One region of the Klebsiella sp. GFKo11 genome, then DNA from elsewhere that is predicted to be linked to it. Evidence: riboswitches for the same ligand, from Rfam matches in the RefSeq annotation. Region 1 holds a riboswitch; each other region holds the start of a gene.
What was found. A riboswitch is a leader RNA that binds a small molecule or an ion and turns the genes downstream of it on or off. The one in region 1 is predicted to bind cobalamin.

Region 1 (4,701 bases):
GGTTGCGCGTAAAAAGTTCGACAAAGCGCAGCAAGAAGGTGGCAAAGCCGCGCTGGTCCTCGGTCTGTGCTTTATCACTGAAGGGGCGATTCCATTCGCTGCTCGTGACCCGATGCGCGTCCTGCCTTGCTGTATCGTTGGTGGTGCGGTGACCGGCGCGATGTCCATGTGGGTTGGCGCCAAATTGATGGCACCGCATGGCGGTCTGTTTGTTCTGCTGATTCCTGGTGCGATTACGCCGGTTCTCGGCTACCTGATGGCGATTGTTGTCGGTACGCTGGTCGCAGGTCTCTCCTACGCGGTGCTGAAACGTCCTGAAGTTCAGGTGGAAGAAAAAGCAGCCTGATAGACCTTGTAATATCTTCATTAAGGGCAGAGTTTTCTCTGCCCTTTTTTATTGTTTCTGACGCTAGTGGTTTTCCCTGCCTGAATTGTTATTATTCTTTTTCCTTGTCTAGTTTGGGCCAGCCATACTATGTTTCCATTTACGCTTCGTGAAATGACTCACGCTGATATTCCCGCAGTTCAGTCGTTCCTTGTTCAGCACCTCAATCTGTTCTTCAACGCTGGTAGATCAATACCTTCTGCCGATGAGGATATTTTTAATCTCGAACAGCAGTATATTTCGCAGGAAAGGAATTTGCTGCTTTGTGCATGGGATGAAAAACAGGAGTTAATCGCTACACTGGCAGTATGTCAATATGATGACAGGCTCGCTGAGTTGCGCGGGCGTTATAATTTGTCTGAAACCGCAGAAATTTGCCGCTGTTATGTGGATAAGCGCTATCGCAGACAGGGCATTGGTAGTCAGTTGATCGCTTTTGCTGAGGAATTCTGTCGGCAGCAACAATATAAAACCTTATATCTTCACACGCATCATTTTTTGCCTGGAGGCTATCATTTCTGGTTGCGTAATCATTTTAGCGTTGTGATGGATATGCAGGATAAATGGCAGTTGGTTCATATGGAGAGATCACATTAATAAATGAACCCAACGCTAATTGGACGCATTGTTGATAGCGATCAATATATTTAATTTGAGGTAAGCAAACCGAGTATATAGTTTGATCAGTGTCAATTAATTCTCATTTAGCTTTTTGTGATTATTTTCAAGCATAACTTTCTGGTAAGTGATTTTGTTGTAACTGATTGTATTTTATTGCTATTTTTATATTAGTATGACGTTTTGATCGTTTCGTCATACGGTTGACCTTGTTTACAATTGCCGCTAGAGTCGCTTTCGACAGCATTTCATTACATTTTTGTATTTGAATAGGAATATGGTGCGAATTGTTAAATTCAATGCCATAACTGCCCCCGCAACTGTAGGCGGATGCAGAATATCCTTGTGCGGTTAATTAACCGCTGGTCACTGTAAAGTTTGTCTTTATGGGAAGGCTGATATTCTGGTTACCGTGAGTCAGGAGACCTGCTGTCAATAATGTTGTATACCATTGAGTGGACGGGATGGTCCATGGGATGAATTATTTGACGCAGGCAGTAGTGTATTTATGAATAAAATTTTGGCTAAGTAAGGCTTATTTGCATTTTTTGCATATCTTTATTCTTAAATTTCACGATTCAATGTCATCTATCTTCATGTCTCCTCCCGATATATGGAACGAAATGAGCCATGACCAGACCTTCAGATCTGGCATCAACGGGACGATGATAATGCACGCTAATTTTACTTCTTTCACTTCTAAAAAAACGCTTCTGATTATTGCAGGCGCAACTCTACTACTCAACTCCAGTGTCGCCAGTGCGGCAAAAACTGAATATCCCTTAACGATTAAAAACTGCGGCCGCGACATCACCTTCAATCAGGCCCCTAAACGTGTGGCGACGGTGGGTCAGAACAGCACTGAAATTCTCTATTCGCTCGGGCTTGCCGATCGCGTTGTGGGTACTTCGCTGTGGTTTGGTCCTGTACCTGATGCGTATAAAGCGGCAAACGAGAAAGTAGACGTCATTGCGCAAAATATTCCCAGCTTCGAAGGGATTATTGCTAAAAAACCGGAGCTGGTTGCCAGCCAGTTTGAGTGGCAAATCGGTCCTGCGGGTACGGTTGCCTCTTACGAGCAGTTTAGTGAACTGAACGTTCCGGTCTACACCGCACCTGCCGACTGCGCGAAAGATAACGAAGATGGCGGTGATGGCGTCCGTAAAGGTATGTTTGATATTGCCATGGTGTATCAGGAAGTCGCTGATCTGGCAAAAATCTTCGACGTTCAGGATAAAGGCGATGCGCTGATTGCCAGTCTTAAAGCACGTGAAGCAGCAGCGATAAATAAAATTTCCGGCATGGATAAAAATGTCTCAGCAGTATTCTGGTTCTCCAGCGCCGACCTGCAGCTTGATCCATACGTGGCAGGGAAGTTTGGTCCAGCCGCATGGATTGCTCAGAAGCTAGGCGTGAAAAACGTTATTGATTCAGCCGAAGAGTGGCCAACGGTAGGTTGGGAGACCATTGCCAAAGCCAATCCTTCGGTCATTGTACTCGGTGAGATGAGTCGTCGCCGCTTCCCGGCCGATGACTGGCAGGTCAAGATGGATTACCTCAAGTCCGACCCAGTCGCCAAACTACTTCCTGCGGTGAAGGAAAATCATCTGCCTGTCATTGACGTACAAACAATGAACGCCGGCATCAGAACTATTGATGGGCTAGAAAAACTGGCTGATGCCCTGGTTGAATATGGCTTAGCGCATCCACAGGCCTCTCATTAATCTACGTTTTGCGCTATGTCCTTGCCCGGCATAGCGCATCTCCGTTACTCAGGAACGCAGATATAATCATGAGTGATTCTCGCAGGATGCGTCGCGCTGTTGGTCAGCTTGCGGTAAGAGTTGGTGGACATGCCATTTGGGTTAGTGTGCTGATGTGCTGCGTACTGCTGGCGGGGATCTCCATTGGCGAAACGCTTATCCCCTGGCAGCATGTACTCAGTACGCTGGCAAATCGTCTGCTTGATACTGACTATCCAGTCGATGCGCTGGATGCCGGGATCATCTGGAACTATCGCCTGACGCGAGCCCTGGTTTCTGCCTGCTGCGGCGCGTGCCTCGCGGTGTCCGGGGTAGTGCTACAGTCGATACTGCGTAATGCGCTTGCTGAGCCCTATCTGCTGGGCATTTCCGCCGGGGCTTCTACCGGTGCAGTACTGGTTGCGCTCACCGGTCTGGGGGCTGGGATCATCAGTATGTCATTTGGCGCTTTCATTGGTGCGCTGACGGCATTTCTGTTCGTCGCTCTGCTGGCGATGGCTGCAGGCGGCAGGCAAGGTGGTGGCATCACAACCCAAATCATTCTTGCTGGGATCGCCAGTTCGCAGCTATTCAACGCTATTACTTCACTGATCATCACCCGCTCAGCAAACGCCGAACAGGCGCGCGGTATTATGTTCTGGCTGTTGGGTAACCTGAGCGGCGTGCGCTGGCCCGATGTTGTATTAGCCATTCCTACTGCCCTGGTCGGTGTCGCGCTGTGCTTCTGTTATGCCCGCCATCTCGATGCTTTTTCCTTTGGCGCTGAGTCTGCGGCATCGTTAGGAATTCCTGTCAAACGCACCCGTGCGGTACTTATTGCCGCTGTCACCGGTATGACGGCGATTATGGTCTCCATCGTCGGTGCCATTGGTTTTGTTGGTCTGGTTATCCCCCACGCTGCCCGTATGTTGGTTGGTAACCAACACCATCGCCTGTTGCCAGTTAGCGCACTAATTGGGGCGATTTTTCTCATCATTGCCGATGTTATCTCCCGCACATTACTGCCCGGACAGGTATTACCTATAGGTGTGATCACGGCTCTGGTCGGCGCGCCCGCGTTTTCAATCATCCTGATCAGAGGAAATAAGGCCAAATGACCGTCAATCCTGTACTGCCTCCTTTAGCCTCGGCTGAAGTCGTTATCGAGGCGTGTAAACTGCGCTGGAAGGTAAAAGGCAAAGCGATCGTTGATGATGTCTCGCTCAGGGTGGCTCCCGGCGAGTTTGTCGGAATTATTGGCCCCAACGGGTCGGGTAAAACATCACTCATTTCGTTGTTAGCAGGTTTGTTGAAACCCACGTCTGGACTCATCACGCTACAGCACAAAGCACTCCACCATTACTCACGTCGCCATCTTGCACAGCAGGTGGCGCTGGTCGAACAACAGGCTGAGACAGGTGAACGTATTACCGCTTTGCAGGCCGTTTCGCTGGGACGGACCCCCTGGCTTAGCCTGCTCTCGCCCTGGTCCGCTAAAGATGACGATATCGTGCAAACGATGCTGAGGAAGGTCGATCTCCGCGAATTACAGCACCGTTGCTGGCATACCTTTTCTGGGGGAGAGAAACAGCGCCTGCATATCGCCCGGGCGCTGGCACAGCAGCCGCAGTTGTTGCTAATGGATGAACCTACCAACCACCTCGACATTCAACATCAGATTGGCCTGCTTAGCCTGGTTAAACGTGAAAAGCTCACGGTAATTGCCGCCCTGCACGACCTGAATCATGCCGCGATGTTTTGCGATCGCATCATCGTGATGAAGTCTGGACGCATGGTGATGCAGGGCGCTCCAGGCACCATTTTTACCCGGGAACACCTCAGCACCTGGTTTGGCATTGACGCCATTGTTGAACGCGAACCAGGCGGTACAAGCTGCTTTATTCGTTATCAGAGACCTGATGAATTCTAAGGAAGAATCGATGAAATACCTCAAAC
Region 2 (4,701 bases), 2.2 Mb from region 1:
GCTCCGCCGACCCCAGCATCTCGATCCGACACTCATTAGCAAAACGGGCAATAAGTTCGCGTGTATAAGGACGCTTTACCGTCCCGCGTGTTGCCAGCAGGCCCACAATACCATTCGCCGTCAAGCGTGCTGCTGGTTTTATTGCCGGGACAACACCAACGACAGGAAATGCGAATTTATCGCGCAGTGCGGGGAGGGAAACGGTACTTGCGGTATTACAGGCAATAACGGCCAGCGCCAGCGGGTAATGCTGCTGAACAGCGGTCACGATCTCAAGGACTCGTTCAACAATAAACTCTTCGCTTTTCTCACCGTATGGAAAAGCGACGTTATCGAAAGCGTAGATGTAATGGAGTTCCGGCAGGAGATGCCGAATCTCATTATATACCGACAACCCACCGACGCCGGAATCAAACACCAGCACGGTGGGACGTGGTTTAGAAGGTGTAGCTGCCAGACAAGGTGTATTCCCGTCCTGCAGTTGGGTAGCCATATGCTGTCTCGTAATCTTTATCGAACAGGTTGGCTATTTTACCACGAACTGTCAGGTGTGAGGTGACAGGATATGACAATCCGACATCCCATAGGCTTACGCCACCCAGTTTAACGCGACTAGAGGAGTTTGTTGTCTCATCATAGTCGTTGTCATAGCGCTGGCCCAGATATTGGTAAGCGATATTCCAGCCGAGGTCATAAACCTGCCCGGTGACTTCATACTTCACCTGCTGTTTCGCTCGGCGAGCAAGAACCTGGTTGGTTTCATCGTCACGAGGATCAGTATATTGCAGCGTCAGGTGATGCTCTACCGGGCCAGTCGTGATGTTCCCTGTCCACTCCAGACCTTTAATGGTGGCCGACTTCACGTTGATATACTGGTTGACGTTGTTCGTGCTTTTATAATCAATCAGGTTTTGAATTTCATAGTGGTATGCTGAGATTTTCCAATCTAGTGGCCCCGTAATCCCATCAATTCCCGCTTCCCACTGTTTAGACTCTTCCGGTTTTAGATCCGGGTTTGCTGCAATACCTGAATAATATTGCGATGCATAACGCGTCGCGCCGAATTGCTGCCCTAAAGATGGCGCCAGGAAGCTAGTACCATAAGAAAGCGTTGCGCGATAACCATCAACAAATTCCCAGCCCGCCGCAGTTTGCCACGTGCCGTGCCAGCCGAACTGCTCATCGTGATCTTCACGACCCGAGGCTTCCAGCGTGACGGTATTGATCTGTTGCTGCCCGGTCAAATAAAGCCCTGTGGTGTCGCGTTTGTAGATATCAGATTTCGTCGTACTGCTGGAAGTCAACTTTTCCTGTTTCCAGTCAACACCACCGCTTACTGAACCATGTCCTACTTCAAAGTTGTTACCCCACTGAATATAACGCTGTTCCATGTCATCCAGCGTAGCATCACCCGCATAGCGGCCAAGGTTGCTACTGTAGTTATAATTTTTAAGGTGCTGATAGTTCGCAATTAGCTGAGAGGAATAGATGCCCGAGTTATAACGCAGTCCAGTGTCCCAGGATTGGTTATAGTTCTGACTCTCGTCGTTACCAGCAGGAGAACCATACATCGTATCCTGATCGTAATCGTTGTTAGCCGTGTATCCATAACCACGGAAGAAACCCGAGAAACTCTCGTCAAACTTGTGCTGTACGGCACCCCAGAACAGTTTGTTGCGATAACCATCACGGTCGCTGTCGCCGCTGTAAGGGGAATCTGGTTTGACGTTGAAGCCCTTGGCCGTCTGATAGGCGCCTGCCGCCGTCACCATCGTGTCGCCAAAACGTTTATTTACCGCTCCATCATAAGTCTGGTAGCCATTCGACCCCATCCCGGCATTGATCTGCGCGTGTTCATCGTCACTCATGGTAATGATGTTGACCACACCACCAATCGCCCCCGAACCGTAAACAGCAGAACGCGGCCCGCGGATATACTCAACACGCTGCACCAGGGATACCGGAATCTGGCTAATGTCAATGGCGTTACCAATACCTGCCCGCGCCATTGGCACACCATCAATCAGCACCAGCACATGACGTGCTTCCGTACCGCGAACGTAGAGAGAAGAACTGCTCCCCATCCCGCCGGTCTGCGAAATATCCACCCCCGGCAGGCGACGCATCACATCATTAAGATCTTTTGACTGCCAGCGCTGAATATCTTCCCGCGTAACAACATCCGTTGGCGCAAGGACCGTATTGACCGGCTGTTGAAAACGGTTTGCTGTCACCACTAACGTATCTGAATTGCTGTCTTGCGCCCAAGCGGAAAATGCCGTGACGGAGAGGGCCGTCATCAGCGAAGCCTTTTTAATCATTTTAAAAGCATCCGTAATATACAAAGGATGCCGCCGGCTACTATCAGTAGTACGCGATGATAGAAACCAAATGCGACGTGTTCCGGCAGGTCTTCGGGCTTGGGGTGTGTTATGGATGAAGACTTCCCGCTAAACCACCGCAGTGTCTGCATAATGCGCTCATCCCACTGTTCCTTACCGCTGCGCGTCAGCTCCAGATTTACACTGGATTCCCTATTAACACATAGGACCGGTAACATGATGCTATAATTAGAAACATATAGATGTCCAGACTTCTATCGTTATATTTCTGAATATCATCAGAGCTGGACATCCCCGACACTTTCCCTACAATCCCCGCGTACTTATTTTATTCAGGATGCATCATGACCCCCGAACACCTTCCTACCGAACAATATGAAGCGCAGCTGGCAGAAAAAGTCGTCCGTTTGCAGAAAATGATGGCCCCTTTTGCCGCCCCGGTTCCGGAAGTGTTTCGTTCACCGGTCAGCCACTATCGTATGCGCGCAGAATTCCGCATCTGGCACGATGGCGATGACCTGTACCACATCATGTTTGATCAGCAGACCAAATCCCGTATTCGCGTCGATACCTTCCCGGCGGCCAGCGAACTGATTAATCAGCTGATGACCGCAGTAATTGAGGGCGTGCGCGACAATCTGGTGCTACGCCATAAGCTGTTCCAGGTCGATTATCTGACCACGATGAGCAATCAGGCCATCGTGTCGCTGCTGTACCATAAAAAGCTCGACGACGAGTGGCGTCAGCAAGCAGAAATCTTCCGCGATGCGCTACGCGCGCAAAATCTGAACGTGCATCTGATTGGCCGCGCGACTAAGACCAAAATTGAGCTGGATCAGGACTATATAGATGAGCGTCTGCCGGTCGGCGGGCGTGAAATGGTCTATCGCCAGGTTGAGAATAGCTTCACCCAACCAAACGCGGCGATGAACATTCAGATGCTGGAATGGGCGGTCGAATCAACTAAAGGCGCAACCGGTGATTTGCTTGAGCTGTACTGCGGTAACGGCAACTTTTCCCTGGCGCTGGCGCGGAATTTCGAACGCGTGCTGGCAACGGAGATTGCCAAACCGTCCGTGGCGGCGGCGCAATACAACATTGCGGCTAACCATATTGATAACGTGCAGATTATCCGTATGGCGGCAGAAGAGTTCACCCAGGCGATGAACGGCGTGCGGGAGTTTAACCGTCTGCAAGGTATTGATCTGAAAAGCTATCAGTGTGAGACGATTTTTGTCGATCCACCGCGCAGCGGGCTGGATAGTGAAACGGAGAAAATGGTGCAGACCTATCCGCGGATCCTGTATATCTCCTGCAATCCAGAAACCTTATGCAAGAACCTGGAAACGCTCAACGAGACGCACGAAGTCACGCGCCTGGCGCTGTTCGATCAGTTCCCATATACCCATCATATGGAATGCGGCGTACTGTTAACGAAGAAGTAGATGTCAGTAACCCGGCAACATCATGGTTGCCGGGAAAATTCAGCAGAATTACTCCGCAACCGCGCTCTTACGGTTACGCACCTTGTAGCCGATCCAGAACACCATAATCACCGACAGTACGGCCGGGAAGAAGTTAGAACCGATGTCCGGATATTCCGCACGCACTACGGTGCTATAAAGCAGCACGCCAAGAATGAAGCACGCGGCGGCCAGCCCCGGTAAACCCACGGGCATACTGCGGTTTTGATAGCGCTGATGCAGACAGTAAACCGTCAGCACTAACGATAAAATCGGGAAAACAGAAAATGAGACTACTGAGCTGAACAGCGCAGCGAAGGTTCCATTAATGGATAACCCTGCGATCAGCGCCAGCAGCAGCGTACCTTTATCTTGAACTGAGTGTTTCATTGCTCGTCCTTCACGTTATTCGGAATGATTTGATTTTTTTCTTGTTCACGGCGATACCAATAATACGCGCCTTTCGAGATCATTCTGAGCTGGAGTACCAGTCGCTCTTCAAGCTGTCGACGCAATTCCGGGCTTACATCCAGAGCCTCGGCGCCAGCACTAAATACGATGGTGACCATAGCTTCAGCCTGCGCTTCAGTAAAGGCGCGCGGCATGTGGTTTTCGATTTCTAAATAGTCAGCAAGTTCCGCGATAAAATGCTGAATTTCGCGGGCGACTGCGGCACGAAACGCGGCGGACGTACCGGAGCGCTCACGCAACAGCAGACGGAAGGCATTTGGGTTATTGCCGATGAACTCCATAAAGGTAGAAACAGAAGTGCGAATCACACTGCCGCCTTTAGCAATACGCTGTCGCGCCTGGCGCATCAGCTGGCGTAGCATAAGCCCGCTTTCATCTACCATCGTCAGACCGAGTTCATCGACGTCACGAAAATGTCGATAGAA
Region 3 (4,701 bases), 800 kb from region 1:
GGCATCGGTTGCCTGAGCGCGGTGAAGGTGGCGGGAGCAAGCCTCGGGTTGTGGGAGATTTGCATCATATGGGGATTGGGGATCTCTCTCGCTGTCTATCTGACCTCAGGAATATCTGGTGGCCATCTCAATCCTGCTGTTACCGTCGCGTTGTGGTTATTTGCTTGTTTTCCGGGACGAAAAGTTTTTCCTTACATCATTGCACAGGTCGCAGGCGCCTTTGGCGGAGCTGTGCTGGCCTACGTGCTTTACAGCACAATGTTTACCGAGTTTGAAGCCACACACCATATCGTGCGCGGTAGCGTAGAGAGCCTGCAGCTGGCAAGCATCTTTAGTACCTATCCGGCGGCATCGCTGAGCATCTGGCATGCGGCGCTGGTCGAAGTGGTGATTACCTCCATGCTGATGGGGATGATTATGGCACTGACTGACGACGGTAACGGTGTGCCAAAAGGGCCGCTGGCTCCGCTGCTGATTGGTTTACTGGTCGCGGTTATTGGCGCATCCACCGGGCCGCTTACCGGGTTTGCGATGAATCCGGCGCGTGATTTTGGACCGAAGCTGTTTACGTGGATGGCGGGCTGGGGTGATATCGCGATGACTGGCGGACGGGATATTCCGTACTTTATTGTGCCGATTGTTGCACCGTTAATCGGGGCCTGTCTGGGGGCGGCTATCTATCGTTATCTGATTGGTAATAACTTACCCTGTAATACCTGTAAATTAGAGGATTGATGTATCCGCTGAAATAACTAAAAATTTTCATGAACCGGTATCACGAAGTCGCCCAAAATGTCTCCCACGGATGGGAGACTTTTGCTATCGTACTATTCTTTTATCGTTGCAGGTGAATGATGATGAAAGGACGTAAATATTAATAAAATGTTTTATTTATAACAAAAAATTAACTGAGAGGTTTTATCATGATTTCTGCGAGTACACTGAACTCGGAACTCATCAATAAAATCGCACAGGATTTTGCACAGGCCACCAGTCTGGCCGTTGTGGTAGTCAATATTCACGGTGATGAAATTTCTGAGCTGTTTAATTTCACTCCTTTCTGCCAGCTTATGCGTCAACACCCCCAGCACAGCACCCGCTGTCGGATGAGCGACCGCTGCGGTGGCCTGGAAGCTTCAAAAACCGATCAGCTCTGTATCTACCGCTGCCACGCCGGGTTAACCGATTTTTCCATCCCTTTAGTTATTGCCGGGCACCTGGTGGGCTTTGTGCTATGCGGGCAGGTGCGCTTAAGTAATGATGTTGAACTGGTCGACATTTTGAACGTCGATGACCGCTGGCAGACCGATCCTGAGCTGGTCAAAGCGTTCCGCGACGTACCGGAGATGGACTACTCGCGCGTCATTGCTTCCGCCGATTTACTCAAGCTAATAGTAGAAAATTGTCTTAAAAAACAGCTCAATTTTGTCGTGATTAAAGACAATCCGCAGCAGCCTGAACCCGCGCGCGCCAGCCGGGCCGTTAGCCCCCATGACAGTAAAATGAAGAAGGCGTTGCGCTATATCGATGCCCATTTGTCTGATGAGCTTCGCCTGGAAGACGTTGCCGCCCATGTTTATCTCAGCCCGTACTACTTCAGTAAGCTGTTCAAAAAATATCAGGGAATTGGCTTTAACGCGTGGGTTAACCATCAGCGTATGGTGAGCGCCAAAGAGCTGCTGTGTCACAGCGACTGGAGTATTGCCAGCATTGCGCGGAATTTAGGATTTTCTCAAACCAGCTATTTTTGCAAAGTTTTTCGCCAGGCCTATCAGGTGACTCCGCAGGCTTATCGCCAACAAATTAATGCCAGATCACAAACTGAACCATTTTAAATGACAATATTTTGTTATTGCCGATTTTTGATATGCCCCCGTATCTGCCTCATTATAAAATGAAAAACTCTCATCCAGAGCAATAAATTGTCATAGCGCAACAAATTAATAATGAGAGAGCGCTAAGCTGCACCAGTTTTTATTTATTTGATGGGATAGAGTGTTATCAGAAATTGCTTTCAGGTCGCCGCAGGCGTAATGAAAAGATTTTGCAATTAGATATTAGAGACGACGGAAGCCATCCAGCCTCCGTAAGATGTTCCAGAAATTATTCGAGTGAGGACTCATCCCGCTCGAGAAAACCGACAGGTGCCAGGGAAGGGGGTGTAAATCCCCCGCAGCCCCCGCTGCTGTGATGCTGACGAACCCATATTTGACCACTGATCGCGAGATTGGGAAGGATGGGAGAGGACGACGCTAAGCCAGAAGACCTGCCTGTCGGTGACTACCAACAACTTCGGTGGGAAGTGGGTTGCTCAGATGCGTACAGTCGAAAGACTGGGTTTACGCGCACCTCTACAGCCCTACCACCCTGAACAGGATCAGGGTATGGCAGCCAGGCAGCATGCATTTATTCTCGCAGGGACCGGCAGCGGTTGTGGCAAAACCACCGTTACGCTCGGTCTGCTCAGCCTGCTGAAACAGCGCGGCATGCGGGTTCAGCCCTGTAAAGTCGGCCCGGATTATCTCGATACCGGCTGGCATACCGCCGTCAGCGGCGTTGCTTCCCGTAACCTCGACAGCTTCATGCTCCCGGAACCGGTTCTCAATGCGCTGTTTTGTGAACAGATGCAGCAGGCAGACATCGCGGTTATTGAAGGCGTCATGGGTCTTTATGACGGCTACGGCACCGACCCGAATTATTGCAGCACCGCCGCGATGGCCAAACAGCTCGGCTGCCCGGTGATTTTACTGGTCGATGGCAAAGCGGTATCTACCTCCATTGCCGCTACGGTGATGGGATTTCAGCACTTCGATCCCAGTCTGAATATCGCTGGCGTTATCGTCAATCGCGTTAACAGCGAATCCCACTATCAGCTACTGAAAAGCGCGATTGAACGCTACTGCGCGCTGCCGGTTCTCGGCTACGTGCCGCGAGTGGAAGGCGTGGCCTTGCCCGAACGCCATCTGGGGCTGGTGACCGCCCGCGAATCGCTGGTCAACCAGCAGCCGTGGCGTGATTTTGCCCACACGCTGGCGCAAACTCTGGATATTGAACAACTTCTTACCCTCAGTCAGCTTACTGCTTTACCCACCGGGGAGTGGCCTGCGCTACCGTCGCCTGATGCCGGAGCAGGTTTGACTCTGGCGCTGGCAGACGACGAAGCCTTCAACTTTTACTACCCGGATAACCTCACCCTGCTTGAACGTTGCGGAGTGAATGTTGTGCGCTTCAGCCCGCTGCATGATAGCGAACTCCCGCCGTGCCAGATGATCTGGCTTGGCGGTGGTTATCCGGAAATTCATGCCACCGCGCTGGCGGCCAATACCGCCATGCTGGCGCAGTTGCGGGATGCGCATCGGCGCGGGGTGGCTATCTACGCCGAATGCGGCGGGCTGATGTATCTCGGCAGCACCCTTGAAGACGCCGGCGGTGAAGTTTACCCGATGGCCAATCTTATTCCCGGCCACAGCAAGATGGGCAAACGGCTCACCCGCTTTGGCTACTGCGAAGCGAGGGCGATGCGGCAAACGCTGCTGGCAGCACCCGGCGAAACCCTACGCGGGCACGAGTTTCACTACTCAGATTTCATCCCGGAAAACCCGGCGGTGCTGGCCTGCCGTAAAGTGCGCGACGGCCTGACGCTTCAGCAGTGGTCGGGGGGCTGGCAGGTAGGCAACACTTTTGCCAGCTACCTGCATCTGCATTTTGCCCAGCGTCCGGCGATGCTCAACCACTGGCTGGCTGCCGCAAGGAGCGCCCAATGACGCTGCTGGCCTGGGGCGTGGCCTGGATCCTCGATTTTATCATTGGCGACCCGCAGAGCTGGCCGCATCCGGTGCGCTGGATAGGCAACCTGATCGCCGCCGTTCAGCGCAGCGTGCGCCGCTACTGCCACAGCGACTTTGCTTTACGCATCGGCGGCGGGGTGATGTGGGTCATCGTGGTCGGCCTCACGTGGGGTATCTCCTGGGGCGTGCTGACGCTGACGCAGATGATTCATCCGTGGCTTGGCTGGGTGGTTGAGGTGTGGATGATCTTCACCGTACTGGCCGGGCGCTGTCTGGCGCAGTCGGCAAGGGACGTTGAGCGTCCGCTACGCGCGGGCGATCTGGCGGAAAGCCGCGTCAAGCTGTCGTGGATTGTCGGGCGCGACACCTCGCAACTTGAGCCGCAGCAGATTAACCGTGCGGTGGTGGAAACGGTGGCGGAAAACGCCGTTGACGGCATTATCGCGCCGCTCTTCTTTCTGCTGCTGGGCGGTGCGCCGCTGGCGATGGCCTATAAAGCGGTCAACACCCTCGACTCGATGGTTGGCTACAAACATGAAAAATACCGCGCCATCGGTATGGTCAGCGCCCGCCTTGATGATGTTGCCAACTTTATTCCTGCTCGCCTGAGCTGGCTGCTTATCAGCCTGGCCGCTTTCCTCTGCCGTGAAGCGGGCGACCGCGCGCTGCGTATTGGCTGGCGCGATCGCTACAACCACAGCAGCCCGAACTGCGCCTGGTCAGAAGCGGCGGTTGCCGGGGCGCTCGGCATTCAGCTTGGCGGCCCCAATGATTACTTTGGTCAGCGCGTGGAGAAGCCGTGGATTGGCGACGCGACGCGCGACATTGCCGTAGACGATATTTCCCGAACTATTCGACTGATGTGGGTAGCCTCGACCCTGGCACTGGCGCTGTTTATGGCGACGCGGTACTG

Region 2: linked by a shared signal. The riboswitch ahead of btuB (TonB-dependent vitamin B12 receptor BtuB) and the one ahead of AC07P6_RS09665 (ABC transporter substrate-binding protein) in region 1 are both predicted to bind cobalamin.
Region 3: linked by a shared signal. The riboswitch ahead of AC07P6_RS05735 (cobyrinate a,c-diamide synthase) and the one ahead of AC07P6_RS09665 (ABC transporter substrate-binding protein) in region 1 are both predicted to bind cobalamin.

Annotation. Positions count from the first base shown of each region.
Region 1 is NZ_CM151369.1:1,991,043-1,995,743, forward strand. It holds gene fruA (PTS fructose transporter subunit IIBC) at 1-346, shown strand, start outside; gene AC07P6_RS09660 (GNAT family N-acetyltransferase) at 500-982, shown strand; cobalamin riboswitch at 1,228-1,451, shown strand; gene AC07P6_RS09665 (ABC transporter substrate-binding protein) at 1,675-2,727, shown strand; gene AC07P6_RS09670 (FecCD family ABC transporter permease) at 2,796-3,863, shown strand; gene AC07P6_RS09675 (ABC transporter ATP-binding protein) at 3,860-4,675, shown strand; gene AC07P6_RS09680 (pseudoazurin) at 4,686-4,701, shown strand, end outside.
Region 2 is NZ_CM151369.1:6,176,146-6,180,846, forward strand. It holds gene murI (glutamate racemase) at 1-493, opposite strand, end outside; gene btuB (TonB-dependent vitamin B12 receptor BtuB) at 438-2,321, opposite strand; cobalamin riboswitch at 2,389-2,570, opposite strand; gene trmA (tRNA (uridine(54)-C5)-methyltransferase TrmA) at 2,687-3,787, shown strand; gene AC07P6_RS29610 (YijD family membrane protein) at 3,836-4,195, opposite strand; partial or broken gene fabR (HTH-type transcriptional repressor FabR) at 4,211-4,701, opposite strand, start outside.
Region 3 is NZ_CM151369.1:1,193,627-1,198,327, forward strand. It holds gene pduF (propanediol diffusion facilitator PduF) at 1-735, shown strand, start outside; gene pocR (transcriptional regulator PocR) at 924-1,835, shown strand; cobalamin riboswitch at 2,126-2,288, shown strand; gene AC07P6_RS05735 (cobyrinate a,c-diamide synthase) at 2,385-3,764, shown strand; gene cbiB (adenosylcobinamide-phosphate synthase CbiB) at 3,761-4,701, shown strand, end outside.